2 regions of the Acetobacterium sp. KB-1 genome follow, and region 2 is predicted to be linked to the other one. Evidence: riboswitches for the same ligand, from Rfam matches in the RefSeq annotation. Region 2 holds a riboswitch; the other holds the start of a gene.
The links. A riboswitch is a leader RNA that binds a small molecule or an ion and turns the genes downstream of it on or off. The one in region 2 is predicted to bind molybdenum cofactor.

Region 1 (9,700 bases), 270 kb from region 2:
CTGCCGCTGAGCAGCACCATCCAGGCATAGGTTCGCAGCAGGAAATTGACCCACATCGGGATGATCATCAGTACAATCATCAGATTCTGGCGATTGCCGGGTAGCGATACAATCAGGTTCCCTAAAGGATAGGCGATAAAAAAACAGATCAGGGTGGCGATGACCGCATATAAAAATGAACGGTATAAAAGTTCCAGGTAGACCGGGTCCATAAACTCTTTATAATTCTCCAACGTAAAGGTATAGATGCCAGCCTTAAAATCCGGGTTGGATAAAAAGCTGAACCAGATTACCACCAGCAGCGGAACGGCGATAAAAATAAGCATCCACAGACCGTAAGGATAGGCAATGGTTTCCTTAAATGATTTCATGGTCGTGTTCCTTCTTCATGATATGAATATTATTGGGATCAACCTGGATACCAATCTGGTCGCCAGCAAAAAATTCACGGGTAGTATGAATCAGCCAGCTAATGCCCTTGCAGTTCATAACGATTTCATAGTGCATCCCCAGAAAGGTCACGGATTCGATGACACCGTCCAGAAAACCGGTACCGGGTGGGAGAATTTCGATATCTTCAGGGCGGATCACAGTGAGTACCGACTCGTTTTTCTCAAAACCTTTGTCTACGCAGGGAATTTCGACATCCTGAAGTTTGACCAGACAGTCTTTTAACATCATCGATTCCAGAATATTGCTTTCACCAATAAAATCGGCGGCAAAGGCGTTTCGGGGTTCGTTATAAATATCCACCGGTGAGCCGATCTGTTGGATCCGGCCATGGTTCATAATGATAATGGTATCAGACATTGTCATCGCTTCTTCCTGGTCGTGGGTGACATAAATAAAGGTGATGCCGGTTTTTTTCTGGAGTTTTTTTAGTTCCAGTTGCATGTTTTTGCGAAGCTTGAGATCCAGAGCACCCAGGGGTTCGTCAAGCAGCAGGACCTGAGGGTGATTAACCAGGGCTCTGGCAATGGCGACCCGCTGCTGCTCGCCGCCGCTTAAGGAATTGACATCCCGTTGTTCCTGCCCTTTAAGATTGACCATCCGCAACATTTCCTGAACCAGGGTGTCTATTTCAGCCTTGGCTTTTTTTTGAATTTTTAACCCAAAGGCCACGTTATCATAGACGTTTAAATGGGGAAACAGGGCATACTTTTGAAAAACGGTGTTAATGGGCCGTTTATTGGCCGGAATATTGACCAGCGATTTGCCTTCGAAAAGAATATCTCCGGCGTCCGGGGTTTCAAACCCACCGATCATTCGTAGCAAGGTGGTTTTTCCGCAGCCGCTGGGGCCGAGAATGGTCAGGAATTCATTGGCCCGAATGTGAAAATTAATTTCATCAATGATCGTTTTGTCCCCATAATGTTTGACCAGGTCTTTAACCTGGATAATTTTTTCGGTATTTTTTTTCAATTCATAAATCCTCCATTGATAGCTCTGTATTGAAACGATAAATTTAAGCAAAAAAATCCCCAGGCTTTCCCCAGGGTTGATTAAAAATCCCCAGGCTTTCCCCAGGGTTGATTAAAAATCCCCAGGCTTTCCCCAGGGTTGATTAAGCGGTTCGTTGCTTGCTGATGCATTATGACAATTAAATTTATTCTAACATGTAATGGGTTAAATAGCAATATAAATGGGTTTTAAAGCGACTTTTTTAATTAAAAAAGGTGCTGTCCCATTAACTGGAACAACACTCAAAGCAAAATCTTAAACGCTTTTGTTAATTTAAAACGAATGCGTCATTTATAAGATGCTAGTAATGGTAATATTGAGGAAAGCCCGATCACTCAGATTAAGCTCAAAAGGATCAATGTCTTCACCATCTCTTTTGAAAATGCGGACCCTGGGGCGCATCGAGAAGCTTTCATAATTTTCAATGATGATACCGGTTAACCGATTGCTCAGTTCCACACAGGTGCCAATGGGATAGGGAGCGATCTTTCGGATAAAGATGTTGACCAGATCCGGATCGAATAAGGTATGGGATGAACCCATGATATATTCAATCACCTCTGAGGGGATAATGGCTTTGCGGTAAGGTCGGTCGGAAGTCATGGCGTCATAAACATCGGCAATGGCGATGATTCGTCCAAAGAGGGAGATTTGCTCTTCACTTAGGTTGTTGGGATAACCACCACCGCCAAATTTTTCGTGGTGGTCTAAAATGCCAATCCGGGCAGACATACTGATGGTCGAAACTTTTTTAATGTAATCATAACCGAGGGTCGAGTGGTTTTGCATTTCACAGGACTCGTCCTCTGAAAGTTCCCCTTCTTTACAAAGAATATCTTTTTTAACAAAAACTTTGCCAATATCGTGGAGAATGGCACCGATACCCAGATCACACAGCTGTTCCCGGCGCAGACCCAGGGCTGAACCCAATAAAATGGAAAGGACAGCCACATTCACCGAATGGAAATAGGTATAGTCATCAAAAACCTTCAGATCCACCATGTTAATCACCATACTGCTATTCTGAAGAATTTCGTCAACGATGCTTTCAATATGTTTTTGCATGTCATTAAAGGTATTCTTTTTTAAGGCACCTTTGTTTTCGGTAGTAATGAAAACATCCTTAATACATTTAACGGTTTCGGCTCGGACACGATCGTTGATAATATTAATGATTTGGATATCTTTGTCAGATCATCTTCAACATATATGCCATTATAATTTAATTTTTTTATTCGTTCGATGTAATCTTCGGTGAGAACAGTATCTTTAGCAAGAATCAACTCACCCCGCTCACCCCAAAGATTGTTTCCTAACATCATTCCTTCGCGCAGGCAAAATGTTGGCACATATCTCATGGTTTTCCTCCCAATATAATGACCCCATATAAAGTCTGGACTAAGTAAATATTATAACTATAAAAACCCCGTTTATGCAATCAAAATTTCCTGGTAAGTCTGATAAAAAATAGTTCTCACAAAAATATTTGAATTTCTGTGATTTTAGTTCAGATAATAGCGTTTTAAAATCGATCAAGTGAGATAAACTCATCGATTGTAGGATGGTTAGAGGCCATGATTTTTTCCGGTGTGCCAGAAAAAAGACAAGATCCTTGATCCAGAAACGTCAGGTGGGTACAGATCCGGAAAGCCTGACTGAGATTATGGGTGATAATAATAATTGAAAGTCCCTGCTCTTTAGTTCTCGTTTTTAAAGCAGTTTCTATAATCTGGATGCTTTTGGGATCGATATTCGCCGTGGGCTCATCTAAAAATAGAACTTGGGGTGAAAAAGATAAGGCGCGAGCTAGTGCTGTTTTCTGGGATTCCCCACCGGAAAGATGTCGGGCACTCTGATTCTTAATCGCTTCAATTTCGAACTCATTCAATAACTGTGATACGGTTTGATCAATTTCGTCTTTTTCACGTTTGCGGATTTTTAACGGATAGGCAATATTTTCATAAACTGAGCGTGAAAAAAGGGTGGGGGTATGATTGGAATAGGTCATTTCACAAAAAATATTCGGATCTAAGGGCACGCCATTATAAAGTACATTCCCAGTAGTTGGGGTAACGAGACCGGCCATTATTTTCATTAGCGTGGTTTTCCCAGATCCGTTAGGTCCGATAATGCCGTGAATTTCTCCAGACTCAAAAAAAAGATCTTGAGATTGACCATTCAGATTGAGCACCGTTTTATCTTTATATGTTTTTGTAATATTACGCGTCTTAATATTCATTTTGATCCCCTATGATAAAATGGTATAAAATCGAGTTGGTAAGAAAAGAGATGGTCATCAGGATAAGTCCCATAGCGATGGAGACACTGTATTGACCCATATTGTTATTCATGGCGATAAAGGTCGTCATCACGCGGGTGAACCCCCGGATATTTCCACCCACAATCATTACTGCGCCGACTTCAGAAATGGCCCGGCCAAACCCACTGACCAGGGCGATCATAATGACGCCTTTTAGTTCCAGAATCAGCAGGATCAGAATATCCCACCCCTGAGCACCCAGCGTTTTCCCCGTTTGGACTACCTCATAGCCACTGGTGCTGGCATGGTTAAAGATGATGCCCATAATAACGGGGGTAACCAGAATAGTCTGGGCAATGATCATTGCGGTGGCAGTATACATCAGCTGAAACTGACCCAAAGGACCAGAACGAGCTAAAAAGAGGGCGGTAAACAAACCAATGATAACCGGCGGAAATGACATGAAGGTATAAAGAAACCGGGACACCACTGTCTTGCCTCTGAATTTTTTGATGCCCAGAAGAATGCCAAGAGGAACGCCGATCAGGGTGCCATAAAGGGTCGAAGAAAAAGAGACAAAAAGCGATAACAAAACAATTTGAATGATTTCAGGATCAAAAGAAAAAATGAGCCGAAAGGCTTCAACAAAACCATTGAGTATGTAGTCCATTGATTTCTCCACAATGCGATCCTGGAAGAAGATCTTCTCCCAGGACCTCAGTTAACTTTTTATTTTTGTGCAGCGTTGGGGATAAACAGCGGATTCCCATTCACTTCGTATGAACCGATCAGTTTTTGGGTTTCGGGTGATATAATCCAATCAACAAAGGCTTGCGCGCCGTCGGCATTGATCTGGTCATTGATTGATGGTGATACAGCAATAACCCCGTAAGGATTGTTTAAAATTGTATCGCCTTCGCAAACAATTTCCAGGTTGGTGATGGTATCTTTCATGTTGGCGTAGGTTGCCCGGTCAGCCAGAGTATAGCCCAATTTTTCGTTGGTAACAGTTAGTGTTTCGCCCATGCCGGTGCCGGTTTTTAAATACCAGTCGCCTGCAGGGGTGATATTGGCAGCCTTCCAGATGGCCAGCTCTTTGGTATGTGTACCGGATTTGTCATCCCGGGAGACAAAGGTTGATGGCACAGCAGCTATGGCAGTAAAAGCCTTGGCAGCATCAGCAGCAGCGTTTGCTTTTACCTTGGCCGGGTCTTCTTTTGGTCCCAGCACAACAAAGTCGTTATACATGACATCAAAGCGTTCGGCTCCGTATCCATCGGCGATGAACTGATCTTCCTGGGAACGTGCATGAACCAGAAGGACATCGGCTTCACCAGCTTTTCCCATTTCCATGGCTTTCCCGGTGCCCACGGCAACAACCTTGACGGCGATCCCAGTTTGGGCTTCAAAATCCGGTAGGATCACTTCCAGTAAACCGCTATCCTGGGTACTGGTGGTGGTGGCAAGAATGATCTCCCCGTTAGAACCAGGCTCTAATTCCTTTTTAGCCGGGGTGCAGCCCAGGCCACTCAGGGCAAGGGTACAGACAAATAATACAATAACCAATACTGACAATTTCTTTTTCATTTTCTTCCTCCTAAAAAATAGTATCAAAGAGAAGTCTCTTTAATGACATAACGGGAGGTCAATCCAAAAAAATAAAATGACTGCTCAAAAAAACAGTCAGATAATTCCATGAATTCCACCATCCTTTACACACTGGAAAGCACAATCATTTCTAACCGTACTCTATCGATTGATAAACCATAGCAAACCGTAGGTGCATCAATTCGGATTGTATTGTTTTCATTAAGAAAACGTTATTCAATTACACCGATTTTAGCAAAGATTATTGGCTTCGTCAAGGTCGAAGTCGGATTTACCCATGAATCTGCTGATATTTGAGTAAAACCCAGTATAAATTAAAAGTAAGGGTAAAAAGTATCAATAATCGTTAAAAAATTGAGGAGGGTTTGCATCAAAAATGAACGTTTTTTTATCCTGATTTTGAACTGCTTTTTTTTTAGATCTTTTAGTATGACATTTTTGCCCAGCCGTTGACAGACAAAAAATCTGATGATACCATGAACCAACCAGACTAATGTAGAATATTTTTTATGAAGGATAATGTGATGAAGACAATAAGAATATGTGTTGGCAGTGCATGCCATGTAAACGGATCCTATAAGGTTGTTAAAGCCTTGAATCAAATTATTGAAGAGCGAGAATTAGGGGATGAGGTTGAACTGGTAGGGTCATTTTGTATGGGGAAATGTACGGAGGGGGTTGCCGTGGAATGTGATGACATCATCTATGCCGTTTCAACTGAAAATGCGAAAGAAATTTTCGAGAAAATTATGGGGGAAAAATAATTGAGTATCATTAATTTTTCAAAAGATAAATGTCGTAATTGTTATAAGTGTATCCGGAAGTGTCCAGTCAAAGCCATAAAACTGAAGGATAAACACGCCCAGATTATTCAGTCGATGTGCATTGGCTGCGGGATCTGTATTGCAACATGTCCTCATAATGCCAAAGAGATCCATAGTGATGTTGATACCATCAAAAAATGGCTAAAAACCGAGCAGGTGGTACTCAGTTTATCAGCAGTATTTCCGACTGCTTATTACCTTAACCATCCCAGACAGTATTTGGGAATTCTAAGGGAACTGGGATTTACAATCATTGAGGAAACTTCCATCGGTGCTGAGGTAGTCACCAAAGCTTACGCCGATGAATATTGCAGTGATAAAAAGCTGGTGATTTCTTCCTCCTGTGCGGCAATAAAAAATCTCATTGAAATTTATTATCCTCAGTATTTGTCCGCCTTGAGCCATCAGGTTTCGCCAATGATCGCCCATGGCAAGATTCTTAGAGAAAAATACCCGGAGGCTAAGATCGTTTACGCTGGTTCCTGCCTGGCAAAAAAAATGGAGGTTCATGATACGGATGTCCGTGGCATTATTGATGGGGTCTTAACCTTTGATGAAATCGATGCCTGGATTAAAGAGGAGCATATTGACCCCAATAAGATGCCGATAGAGGAATTCAACGCCATCGGTACCAATACCGGACGGCTCTATCCAATTACTGGAGGACTGGCTAAAAACAGTGTCGAAAATCTCGACGGCAGCCGGAAAATTCTTCGCATCGACGGCGTCAAGGATTGCATGGCGTTCATGGATGAAATTCATCAGCTGGAGAAGAAGTATTGGATTGAAATGAATGCCTGCGAAGAAGGGTGTGTCAATGGTCCCGGAAATCTTCACAGCCCTTTGTCTAAATATGAAAAGGTGGAAATGCTCCAGACCTATATCGATTTAAACAGCAACAAAGAACCATCGAATGAGATTCCCGAAATCAATAGTAGACGGTCCTTCCATAAACGGCCGGTTCATCATCTGGGCGAAGTTCCCGAGGAAGAACTTGAAAGGATTTTAAATCAGATGTCTAAATTCACAGAACGGGATGAACTCAACTGTGGCACCTGTGGTTATGAAACATGCCGGGATAAAGCCCGAGCGGTTTACTGGAATATGGCGGAAATGGATATGTGTCTGCCGCTGATTACCAGTAAAACCGAAGCGATTTCAAACTTGATCATTACGACCACCCCCAACGCCATTGCCGTGCTGGATAAAAAATTCCGGATCATTGAGTTTAATGCCGCCGCAGAACGCCTCTTTAATATGAAAAAAGAAGCTGTGATGCGTTACAATTTTGTGGATGCGCTTGATTATAATCCCTTCCGAAAACTGGACAATAACCGCGGCAATACCTATACCGGAAAAGGGCATTACGAAAAAGAAAACCGGATCTTTATGGAAATTCTGACCTATATTCCAGAACAGGAATTGTATATGGGAATTTTTATTGATATCACCAGGCAGGAAAAACAGGAGCAGGAGATGTTAAATATCCAGGAAGAAACGCTTAAAATGGCTCAGCGGGTGATTGACAAGCAAATGCGGGTTGCTCACGAGATCGCCGGGTTGTTGGGCGAAACCACGGCGGAAACCAAGGTGACGCTGACCAAACTTCAAAAAGTTGTAACCAGTCGGGAGGTTGAACGTTAATGCCTTTATTTATGGATATTGCCAGCGATAGTGTCAACAAGGTTCATGAAGAGCTTTGTGGCGATAATGTGGAAGTGCGAATTAATGATGAAAGCGTCATTGTGGTGCTGGCTGATGGCATGGGTAGCGGCGTTAAAGCCAACATTCTGGCAACGCTGACCTCCACCATTGCGGCGACCATGCTGGAAGAAAAAATGGGGATTATGGATGTGTTGGAAACCCTGGAAGCCACCCTGCCAAAATGCAGTGTTCGTCGGATGGCCTACTCGACCTTTACCATTGTTCAGGTTTTTAGAAATCGAATGGCTTATATTCTGGAATTTGATAACCCCCCATTGGTGTTTATCCGCGATGGAGAAATCATCGAACTGGAACGGAAGGAAATTGAGTTTCAGGGAAAGTCTGTTTATGAAACCACCAAGGAAATTGAAAAAGGTGATATTATGGCCTTTTTCAGTGACGGCGTGATCCATGCGGGGATTGGCAATTTACTAAATTTTGGATGGCAATGGGAAGAAGCGTCGGATTATATCCTGGCGCGATCCTATGAAAACAAAAAAGCCAAGGACATTTCCATGGCACTGGTGGATACCTGTTATAATCTGTATGGTGAGGAGCCGGGAGACGATACCACAGTGGCTGTGATCAAGGTGGAAGAACGAAAATATGTCACCATTTTTTCAGGTCCACCGTTGGATCAGGAAAAGGACGCCGAGATTAAACGGCTACTGGAACGGGGTCGGGGCAAAAAAATCGTCTGCGGCGGGACGGCCGCCAATATTGTGGCGCGGGAGTTTGGTGAAGAAGTAAAAGTCGATTTTTCCACCATGTCGGATCGGGTACCACCGATTGCCACTATCAAAGGGATTGACCTGGTAACTGAGGGAGTACTGACGCTGAAAGAAACCCTGCGGATCTGTGATGATTATATGAATAATCGCTGTGGTCGCGAAATCTTTCAGGAAAAAAATGGTGCATCGATGCTGGCTAATATTCTGATGAACGAATGTACCACCATCGATCTGATTATTGGGAACTCCATCAATCCCGCCCATCAAAACCCCGATTTTCCAGAAGAACTCACCACCAAATGGCGGGTGACCCAGAAACTTATTGAGATGCTGCGTAGCATCAATAAAGAAGTAAATATCATTTATGTTTGATTTAAGTATAATACTTTAAGCACGAGCTAATAAAATACAGGCATTCAAGCAAAAAGAGAAGCGGAACACCCCGGTGAGGGTGCTCCGCTTCTAATAATATGCTTTGAGGAGAAAAGCTATATAACTTATATACCCAAACAATGCGGTTTAACCCTGAAATAAAAAAATAATTATTTTTTTATAACATAATAACGGTAGTAGCTATAACCGGCCCCAAAAACAACGGCGCAAATAGCAAAATAAAGCCCAAACAGGGGATTTTGGATTCCGCCAGAGAAAATAATCAAGGAACCGATAGAAGCCAGGATTGGACAAATCAGTCCTCTGAAGACGCTTTTTATTTCCTTCTTTTTCCATAAAATAAAAACCTTGTAATAAAGGCCGAGGTAGAGCAGATAACTGGTCACAATGGCGATTTCTGAAATGTCAGAATTCGGGAACAGGGTATATTTTTGAGAAAAATAGTGAACAGCTAACCAAAAAATCACGATGATCAAGGCAAAAACAGCTGAATTCACCGGGAAATCAAATCGTGGTGAGATCGTGGTCATCGCTCTGGATTTGGGGATCATTTGATCGAGTCCCAAAGCATAGGGCATCCGGATCATCGCCATCACCAGGCCATTGAGGGTTCCCAGGACAGAGATAAAAACAAATAGCATCAGTATTTTTGCGCCGCTGGGTCCAAAAATCATAGTCGCTGCAAAATCAAGATGGGCATCTCCGACATTCATAATTTC
Region 2 (9,700 bases):
GGCTACGGCTTAATTTCATAAATATTTACAAGAGGAGAAATCAAAATGCTGACAAAAAGACAGAATCTGGTAGAGGTCATGAAGGGTGGTAACCCGGATCGCTTTGTAAAACAATACGAAGCTTTCGCAATGATGATGAAAACGCCAATTACACGAATTAAGCCACCAGTAGGTGGAGAGATTGTGAATGAATGGGGAGTTACCATTCGCTGGCCAGAAGGTCAATTAGGTGCCTTTCCGGTACATGATGAAGAACATATTGTGGTCAAAGATGTTACCAAATGGAGGGACTATGTAAAAGCACCTTCGGTTGAACAACCCGAGGAAAAATGGGCTGTTGCCATTGCTGAAGCCGAGGCCGTTGACCGAAATGATCAATATGTCACTGTTTTTGTGGCACCAGGAATTTTTGAGCAGGTTCATTATCTGATGAGCATGGAAGAAGCGTTAATGGCATATTACGAAGAGCCGGAAGCGATGCATGAGCTCATTGACTATATTGTGGAATTTGAACTTAAACTGGCGAAAGAGTTTATTGATCATCTTCATCCGGATGCCGTTTTCCATCATGATGACTGGGGCAGTCAGATCAATTCATTTATCTCTCCAGAGATGTTTGATGAATTCTTTGTTCCGGCCTATAAGAAAATCTATGGGTATTACAAAGACAATGGGGTAGAATTAGTCATACATCATAGTGATAGCTATGGTGCTAACCTGGTACCATCCATGATTGAAATGGGTATCGATATTTGGCAAGGCGTGATGACCACCAACAATGTCCCAGAACTGATTAAAGCGTATGGCGAAAAAATAACGTTTATGGGTGATATTGATAGCGGCGTTATTGATTTCCCGGGATGGACCCAGGAAAATATTGCAGAAAAAGTGGAAACAGCGTGTCGACGATGCGGAAAACTATATTTCATACCTGGTGCCAGCCAGGGCCTGAACGTTAGTTCATTCCCCGGTGTTTACGAAGCAACGGATGAAGAAATTGATAAAATGACAAAAGAAATGTTTTAATTTAAAGGAGGTTTCATCCCATTTTAAATCTGGGTTGAAACCTCCTTTTTAGATGATAACAATTATTTATAGAGAAACTTAATTTGCCTGCAGTCAATGGTTTTAGCGATTTGGATACCCTTATAAAGAAGGGTGGTGACCGCATGTTGATCGATGCCAAGCAATCGGGGTAGAATTCCATTAAGTAAAAAGATCAATTCGTCAATCGAGTCATTTAAAGGTTTTTCAAAATAGTTCAGGAAATACTCGCGGCGTCCACCAAAATCAATAAAAAGTAAGTTATCGAATTCTCTTTCGCTGACGACTAAATTGTATTCTTTTATATAACCAAGGTAGGTGTTGCGGATGAAATCACCAGCAACGCGATAGTTTGAGGCTTTTCTAAGAATTTCATAGTAAAACCGTCGATTGTTTTCATTGTTGAGAATCAGATCAAAATAGATATAACTCAAAGCCGCGTGATGAAGGATGGGATTTTCAAATCCATCAATTGTCAGTGCGTTTAGACATTTGTCAATTTGCTGGTAATAATCCAAATAGATCTCGTGGACAATCTTATCTTTTGTTTTAAAATAATAGGTAAAAAGACCAATGGGTGTATCAGCTGTTGTTACGATGTCTTTAATCTTTGTTTTTTCATAACCATGTTCATAAAAGCACTTTTTTGAAATTTCATAAAGATGGTTTCTTGTCTGGATACCTTTTTCGTACATTTTATACTCCTCGAGTCTTCAGGATTCAATCTGCTTACATCCTATCATATTTCGGTATAGATTTAAATCCAAAAAATTATAAATCAGATAAATTTTATGATTTTAATTTAAGTGGAAAGAAATAAAACAATTCGTCCCTTTAACTGATGACAATTGTTTCGGTTGACAATTTAAAATATATGTAATATATTACCTTTTAGAGAAGTGTGCTTTAACATCTGCTGTTATAAAATGAAGAAAAGAGGGCGATTATGATTACAATCTTATCAGATCATACAGAAGTTGGCGAAAGACTCAATAAAAAACTGAGGGATGGAAAAATAGAAACTGAATTTATTTCTTTAACTGATTTGGACGTGGGTCCATGTTACAGTTGTGGCGGATGTACTGATAAAACCTATGGACAGTGCATACATCGGGATGATGCCGATATTATTCTGCCAAAATTGATGAAAACTGATGTGTTGGTCATGGTAAACCCGGTTAAATGGGGAAGCTATTCATTTAAAATGAAACGTGTTTTCGATAAATGTGCTGTTATTGGAGATCGGCATTATTATTGTAAAAAGGGGGAGCTGGTTAAAGGAAAAATTGGTCGGGTTCACACTCTAGTAGCGATTGGTGTTAAGGATCAATGGAAGAATGACGAAAAAAGTGCTTTTAAGAACCTGGTTGTGGAAAACATCAAGATTATGAACATCAAGGGTAGTGTATATATGGTTGATGACAGCAACCTTAACGTTTGCCTTGAATCGGTAGTGGAGGGTTTAAACCAATGAAAAAAGCAGTTATAATAAACCTGAGTCCCAGAAAAACAGGGACAAGTATGATGCTGGCTAATCGTTGCCAGACGTTTCTTTCTTCTCGGGATTATCAGGCAGAAATCCTGCATTTATATCCAAACTTAAAAAATTTAAATCCGTTATTGGTAGCTATTAATGACGCCCAGACGATTATCATGGTTGGTCCCTGCTACATTGATACTTATCCAGCCGATACAGTATACTTTTTAGAAGAGCTTGAAAAGAACCAGGACGTCCTCCATGGACAAGGTCTTTATGGGATTATTCAGGGCGGGATGCCCTATGTTCATACCCATGAATCAGGTCTGAACATGCTAGAACTGTTTGCCGGTGATTATGACCTCAGTTATAAGGGGGGATTTGTGATTGGCATGGGGGCAATGCTAAATGGTCAACCATTAGACAAACTATTAAATGGTAAAAAAGTTGAGCACGGGTTTGGACTTTTTCTGGAAAACGTGGCAAAGCAAGAAATCTCTCCGCCGAACCTATATCATCATGCCCAGTTAAGGATGCCGGGGCTGGTTTATTATTTAATGGCAAAAATGATGAATCGAAGAATTGATAAACAGCGTCGGGAAAAGGGGATTGGGGATCAGGCAAAAAGCCCCTATGAGAATCTTTAAATCAATGAGTCACAAAGAGAAGAGCAGGAGAATTAACGAACTGAAACGATAAAAAAAAGTTTATGCATTTTTAGCGAAAATAAGGGTAAAAAGTAAAAAATAGATTAAATGACAAAATATCAGAAATTTATTTAGGAGGTGGATTCATGATTCAGGAAAACCCGAAAAAGAATCCGGAAGAAGAAAAATTAGGATGTTTGAGCCAGGAAAAACGCAGACGACTTAGTACCAAAAAAAATTACTTATGGGTTGTGGCGGTTAGTTTATGTTGTCTGGTGATGATCGTTGCAGGGGGGTGTTTTGGTGGCGCTATCCAGGAAAACAGTAAAACCGCAATCGATGAGTCCATGGTTTCTGATCAGACAAACGGTGAGATGGCAAGTGCGGTGGAGACAGTCGAGCCAGCGGCAAATGCCAGTGCACCTTTTGATGCATCAAAGATTATTTATAGCGGAAACATCAGTCTGAACACCGACGACTACCAAAGTACCTTTGAAAAAATTCGTAACTATGCGCAGGAATTGGGTGGATTTGTTCAGGATGCGGGATCGAACTATGCATCAGAACAGGCTGGCGTTCAAGCTAACTCGGGCTATCTTACCATTCGGGTGCCATCGGCGAAATTTTCAGAAGCGATGACCGAGATCCAGACATTAGGCAGTCCTATTAGTGCCAATGTCAGCAGCACCAATATTTCGCAGCAGTATCAGGACGTGCAGGCGCGTCTTAATAATCTGAAAATTGAAGAGGGACGACTGGTGGAGTATTTAAAACAGGCCATCAATATCACCGACTTGTTAGCGATTGAGAGTGAACTAAACCGTGTACGCACAGAAATTGACAGTCTGACCACCACGATAAAAAACTGGGATACCGATATGGCCTACTCAACGATTTATATTTCACTTTATGAAAAGAAATTATCCTCGTCAGTGGTAAGTTCCCCCTTTTCTGAAATATTTTCTAAAATAGCGGAAGGGTTTGTAACATCGATCAATTTAGTTCTTTATATCTTTGCCTTTCTGATCGTTTTAATTTTCAGGCTGATTCCATTTGCTGCCATTGCCGGATTAGGATTCTTTATTGGTATGATGATCAGAAAGAAAATGAAAGAAAAGAAGCGTCGTCTCAAAAAAATCGATACTATTGAACCGGAAGATACAAAAATAGAGGATAAAAAATAAGGAGGAAAGACAATGTTTTGTGAAAACTGTGGTAAACAAATTCCAGATGATGCAGCATTTTGTACCCATTGCGGAGCCAAACAATCAGGAGGTTCGGCACCATCCCAGACCGTAAGTACGATACCAAAGCCCCAACCAGTTAGAGCAAGTCCACCGACACAACCGGTCGGAGCTACCGCGGGAGTGGATTTGATTACGATGGGACAGTACCTGATTATGTTTTTGATCACAGCCATTCCCATTGCCGGGATTGTGATGCTCTTTATTTGGGGATTTGGCAGTGAAACAGGTCCTAATAAAAAGAATTTTGCCCGGGCATATTTGATAATGATGGCAATTGCCATCGCCTTGGGAATTCTCATCAGCATTGTGATGGGGGCAATTATGGCATCCATTATGGGTTCTATGTATTACTATTAAGCAGCTATAACATACAAAAGAGATGCCTACGAGTTGGCATCTTTTTTGTGATTAGCACGTTATCGCGTGCGTTGTGTGAAGGATGGGTGAGAAGCGACTGTAAATTTATCAGGGCCATTAACAAATAGACATTGACAATTAAAGGCAAAAAAAATATAATAAAAATAATTAAATACGGAATGAAATTGCTTACTGATCTTAACTTCCTAAAATATTAGAATATTATGGAGGTTATGACGTTAGGGTTTTGTTGGAAACGACAGGGCCTCCCACATTGGAAAAGTAAGAGAATTCATGTTTGCATCGAATTTTTTGTGGGTTTAGCTTTGCTGAGCCTTCTTTTTTGCAAAAATTGTTTTTTTTGTTTTTTCTGTTGGGATTCCTGACTCAGCATGCTTCCGTAAAAAAGAAAGCTCAGGAGGAAAAAATGAAAAAGAAGTTGTTAACACTGGCATTGGTGATGGTTTTAGGGGTTGGTCTGCTTGGTTGCAGTTCACCTGCGGCAGATTCAAAAAAAGAAGAAAACGCTTCCAAAACGGAAAGCCAGGAGCAGGTGGCCGAGTTTAGCATTACCCTGGAAGGGGTTGATGGAAAAACCCAGTTGACCCAGGCAGATCTTGCGGCTCTTCCTTTGGTTGAAAAAACCATAAAAATGACTAAAAAAGATGGCTCAGAAACAGGTGGGATTTTTAAAGGGTATGCCTTAAAAGACGTAGCCGAAAAATTAGGAGTCACCGATTTTACCAGCATCACGATGGAAGCATCAGATGGTTATTCCAAGCCCTATGATCAGGCGACGGTGGAAGCAGAGGATTCACTACTGACCATCTCACTTGACGGTGAAGAACTCGTCAGCGTAGTGGCAGGCAGTTTAGGTTCCAGCGCCTGGGTTCAAAACATCAGTAAAATGAGTGTTGTGAAATAATAAGAGATTAAGTGGGCAAAGTCACCTTTGCCTGCTTTGTTTTGTTTGGGGAGCGGTGCGGATTTTAGAATTAAAGGAGGGTTAAAAAGATGAGCAGAGAAACGCGTGATGATGACACCTTGGTTAATTTGAGTAACAAAAATTCTAAACGCAAAGAGCGGCTCAAACGATGGATCCTGCCACTGGTGATTCTCTCTTTAACCCTTTCTTCTGTTTTTCTGATTGCGATTAACAAAAGTCAGACGGAGCAGCGGTTGGGTGCTCTGGGGCAGGAAACTGTTAAAATAATAGTCGGTGATGAAATGGTTGCCCAGTTTAATCTTGACGAGGTCAAAGTACTGCCAAAGGTTTTGATTGATGAGGGGCTAAATACCAGTAACGGCAGAGAAGAGGTGGTCTTTGGCGGTTTGCTGTTAAAAGATGTGCTCGACACCACTAACTTTGACTACCATCAGTATAATACCGTAACCTATAAAGCCATTGATGGTTATGCGTCCCCCGGGACGGTGGCTGAATTGGACGCGGGTGGGGTCTATCTAGTCTATGAACGAAACGGGATTCAAAATACCGATAAAACTCAGGGTGGAACGGGTCCCATGGAAATTGTTATTACCGGTGAGACCTTTAGTTTGCGAAATTGCAAGTATTTAAGTGAAATATATTTCGAGTAAAATAATTACCATAAATGAGGTGCATGATGAAAGTAATGTCGGTAAGGGGATTGACCCATTCGGGAAAAACAACAGTGATCGAAACCATTATCAGAGGCCTGAGAAGAAGAGGCTATTCGGTGGGATCGGTTAAGGAAATCCACTACGAAGCCTTTATGATGGATCAACCGGGCACCAACACCGATCGTCATAAAGAAGCCGGTGCACAACTGGTGACGGCTCTGGGGATGTATGAAACGGATATTCTCTATCAGGAAAAATTGCCGATCCGAAAGCTGCTGGCTCACTACGACTATGATTATGTGATATTAGAGGGTGTTGACGATCCAACAATCCCTAAAATTATCACCGGACATGATTGCGAAGGTCTTGAGGAGCGCTTAGATGACACGGTTTTTGCATTTTCGGGAGTTATTGCCGACAAACGTAAAGAATATCGGGGAAAAGAAGTGGTTCACTGCCTGAAGGAACCGGACCGTCTGGTTGATCTGGTTCAGCACTATGCGTTTGAGTTGTTACCTGGCTTTACAGAAAAGTGCTGTGGTTTATGTGGCACAGATTGTGTCGGTTTTTGTCGCCAGATTATTACAGGTGAGGTAAAAAGATCGGATTGTCCCCTTAAAGATGATGGGGTAACTCTAAAAATTAATGGACAAGCGATTGTAATGGTGCCCTTTGTTCAAAAACTCATTCAAAACGTCGTGCTCAGTGTGGTTTCAGAATTGGAAGGTTATGAAAAAGGAGCCGATATAAAAATACATATCGGCAGGCCGCAAGTGGATGAATGAGACTAATAAAAAACTATGAAGCCGGCACCTATGAGGTGATCAGGCAATTTAAAAGTAAGAAAAACCGGGTTCGACTGATTAAGATTTCAGATGGTGAACAGGTACTCGAACTGATCGAAAAGAAATTTGCAAAAACAGAATCCCTTGAAAATGAGTTGGCGATGCTAAAACGGCTGAGTGATATGGATTTTAGCGTAGCGCCGTGTCGGGGCCGGTTTGATCGGGTGCTTCTTTATGAATATCTTGAAGGTGTCACCCTTTGTGAAAAACTAGAAGTTGCAGAAGCGCAAGAAACAAGTCGTAGTGGTGATACAGTTATGCCTGGCAAGGAAATAATTGATCTTTTTAAAAAGACCATTGATTGGCTTAATCGACTGCATCAAAAAACTGGCCTGGCTTTTTACGACATTAATCTCAGAAATTTCATTATCCGTGATGGCACAGTTTATGCCATTGATTATGAAGATTTCCAGGCATTAACAGCGGCAGTTGATTATGGAAGACTGCTGGCCTTTACCCTAACCTACAGGCCCAGCTTTACCCAGTGGAAAAAAGCGCTAATCAGTGAACTGGAAGACTATCTAAAGAATCAGATCAAAGCGGATCTAGATGAAATTCGGCTGGAAAAAGAGAAAGAACTTGTGCGTATCAAGAAAAGGAGGGCTAAACTTGTTTGAGAAAAAATTTGAAAAGATGACCCTTTTTGATCTGGTCACCATTGCCATGATGTCAGCTCTGGGTATCGCGGTTAAGGTTGTTCTGGTACCCCTGGTACACATTATTACCGGTCCTTTTTTTATCCCGGGGGGTTCAATTTCCGGGGGAATCTATATGCTTTTTATTGTTTTAGGTGCCATGCTGGTAAAAAAAACCGGAGCGGCCTTTTTGGTTTGTCTGGTACAGGCCATTTTGGTAACCGTTACTGGCACGATGGGTTCTCATGGCATCATGAGTATGATGACCTATTTAATGCCGGGGATGGGGGTGGAAATTCTTTACTTCGTTATCGGAAAATATAAATATACCAAAGGTGGCTGTTTTAGTGCCGGGGTGGTTGCCAATGTGCTCGGTAGCTTTGGGGTTAATTTTGTCTTCTTCCGACTGCCGTTGATTCCGTTACTTTTGACCCTGAGTTTATCAGCCTTGTCCGGGGGACTGGGCGGACTGCTGGCCTACGCTATTGCGAATCAAGTCAATCGTCTCGGTTCGTTCAAGGCGCACGAGGCGGAGGAATCGCTTGATATTCGTCTTAGCGGTGATCCGGGACGAATCGATAAAGAGGAGAAGACCAACTGTGAATAAGGGGAAGGTACAAAAAAAGATCAAATCGATCAAAGTTGGAGACGAGATAGAAAGAAAATGGGAGGCAGCGATGAATCCGATTGAGGTCCACGATCTTTATTTTCGTTATCCTGGCTGTGATACCAATATTCTCCATGGACTGGATTTGAGTCTGAAAACAAATGAAATTTTAGCAGTCGCTGGTTATTCCGGCTGTGGTAAAAGCACCCTGTGTCATATCTTAGCTGGGATCATCCCCAAAACCATCCGGGGAAGAATTCAGGGTGAGGTGACCTTGTTTGGCGAATCGATTTTTGATATGCAAACACCCCGACTAGCCGAAAAGGTGGGAATTGTGTTTCAGGAACCGGATAATCAATTATTTTCTCCCACCATTGAGGCGGAGGTTGCCTTTGGACCCGAAAATCTCTGTGTCAAACGGGAGATTATTGGAGAACGGATCGCGGCGATGCTTCAGTTGGTCGGTATGGAAGAGTTCCGGTTTGAAACGCCCAACAATCTTTCCGGCGGGCAAAAACAACTGATCGCTCTGGCTTCAGTTCTTAGTATGGAGCCGTCGGTACTGCTTTTTGATGAGGCCTTGTCGCAGATCGATACCCGCGGCCGGGAGATGATCAAAGCGGTGATGTTACGCTTACGAGAAGCGGGGAAATCGATTATCATGGTCGAGCATGACTTTGACAATATGGACATTGCCGATCGCATCCTGGTGCTGAAGCATGGTCGGTTGATTCCTTACGAGGGCAGCTTGTAAATCGATCGATCGGTAAAAGTAAAACATATAAGTAAAGCATAACAATGAACGGAGCCAGTATGGAGAGTTACATCAAACTTGCGGGAATAACCTATGCTTATCCCCGCAGTCGGTTTGCATTAAAAAACATCGATTTGTCGCTGAATCGGGGTGAAATTACGGGGATCACCGGCGAAAACGGATCAGGTAAAACGACCCTGGGGAAAATTATCATGGGCATTCTAAAACCTGATTCCGGAAGCATTGAGATTGATGGGGTGGACGGTAAGGCATTAAAGTTGTGTGAGCGGGGCGGAAAGATTGGTTATGCCTTTCAAAATCCGGATCGTCAGCTTTTTGCGGCCAGTGTCCAGGACGAAATCACGTTTCCCCTTGAAATTAAGGGACTCGATAAAAAAATCGCCCAAGAAAAGGCCGCTGTGCTGCTAAAACGGTTTGAGCTTAATCATCTCAAAGATCGGGTGCCGATGCGACTCAGCCGCGGTGAA

Region 1: linked by a shared signal. The riboswitch ahead of DOZ58_RS17495 (substrate-binding domain-containing protein) and the one ahead of DOZ58_RS00385 (hypothetical protein) in region 2 are both predicted to bind molybdenum cofactor.

Annotation. Positions count from the first base shown of each region.
Region 1 is NZ_CP030040.1:3,790,928-3,800,627, forward strand. It holds gene DOZ58_RS17465 (ABC transporter permease) at 1-371, opposite strand, end outside; gene DOZ58_RS17470 (ABC transporter ATP-binding protein) at 358-1,422, opposite strand; gene DOZ58_RS17475 (HD-GYP domain-containing protein) at 1,753-2,526, opposite strand; gene DOZ58_RS17480 (hypothetical protein) at 2,547-2,819, opposite strand; gene DOZ58_RS17485 (ABC transporter ATP-binding protein) at 2,984-3,700, opposite strand; gene DOZ58_RS17490 (ABC transporter permease) at 3,690-4,391, opposite strand; gene DOZ58_RS17495 (substrate-binding domain-containing protein) at 4,451-5,308, opposite strand; molybdenum cofactor riboswitch at 5,413-5,529, opposite strand; gene DOZ58_RS17500 ((2Fe-2S) ferredoxin domain-containing protein) at 5,854-6,093, shown strand; gene DOZ58_RS17505 ([Fe-Fe] hydrogenase large subunit C-terminal domain-containing protein) at 6,094-7,797, shown strand; gene DOZ58_RS17510 (SpoIIE family protein phosphatase) at 7,797-8,960, shown strand; gene DOZ58_RS17515 (APC family permease) at 9,131-9,700, opposite strand, start outside.
Region 2 is NZ_CP030040.1:71,116-80,815, forward strand. It holds gene DOZ58_RS00350 (corrinoid protein) at 1-13, shown strand, start outside; gene DOZ58_RS00355 (uroporphyrinogen decarboxylase family protein) at 46-1,026, shown strand; gene DOZ58_RS00360 (TetR/AcrR family transcriptional regulator) at 1,089-1,739, opposite strand; gene DOZ58_RS00365 (flavodoxin family protein) at 1,991-2,518, shown strand; gene DOZ58_RS00370 (hypothetical protein) at 2,515-3,168, shown strand; gene DOZ58_RS00375 (DUF4349 domain-containing protein) at 3,315-4,352, shown strand; gene DOZ58_RS00380 (zinc ribbon domain-containing protein) at 4,365-4,772, shown strand; molybdenum cofactor riboswitch at 4,951-5,073, shown strand; gene DOZ58_RS00385 (hypothetical protein) at 5,200-5,697, shown strand; gene DOZ58_RS00390 (hypothetical protein) at 5,787-6,368, shown strand; gene DOZ58_RS00395 (molybdopterin-guanine dinucleotide biosynthesis protein MobB) at 6,392-7,156, shown strand; gene DOZ58_RS00400 (hypothetical protein) at 7,153-7,833, shown strand; gene DOZ58_RS00405 (ECF transporter S component) at 7,826-8,458, shown strand; gene DOZ58_RS00410 (energy-coupling factor ABC transporter ATP-binding protein) at 8,451-9,212, shown strand; gene DOZ58_RS00415 (energy-coupling factor ABC transporter ATP-binding protein) at 9,257-9,700, shown strand, end outside.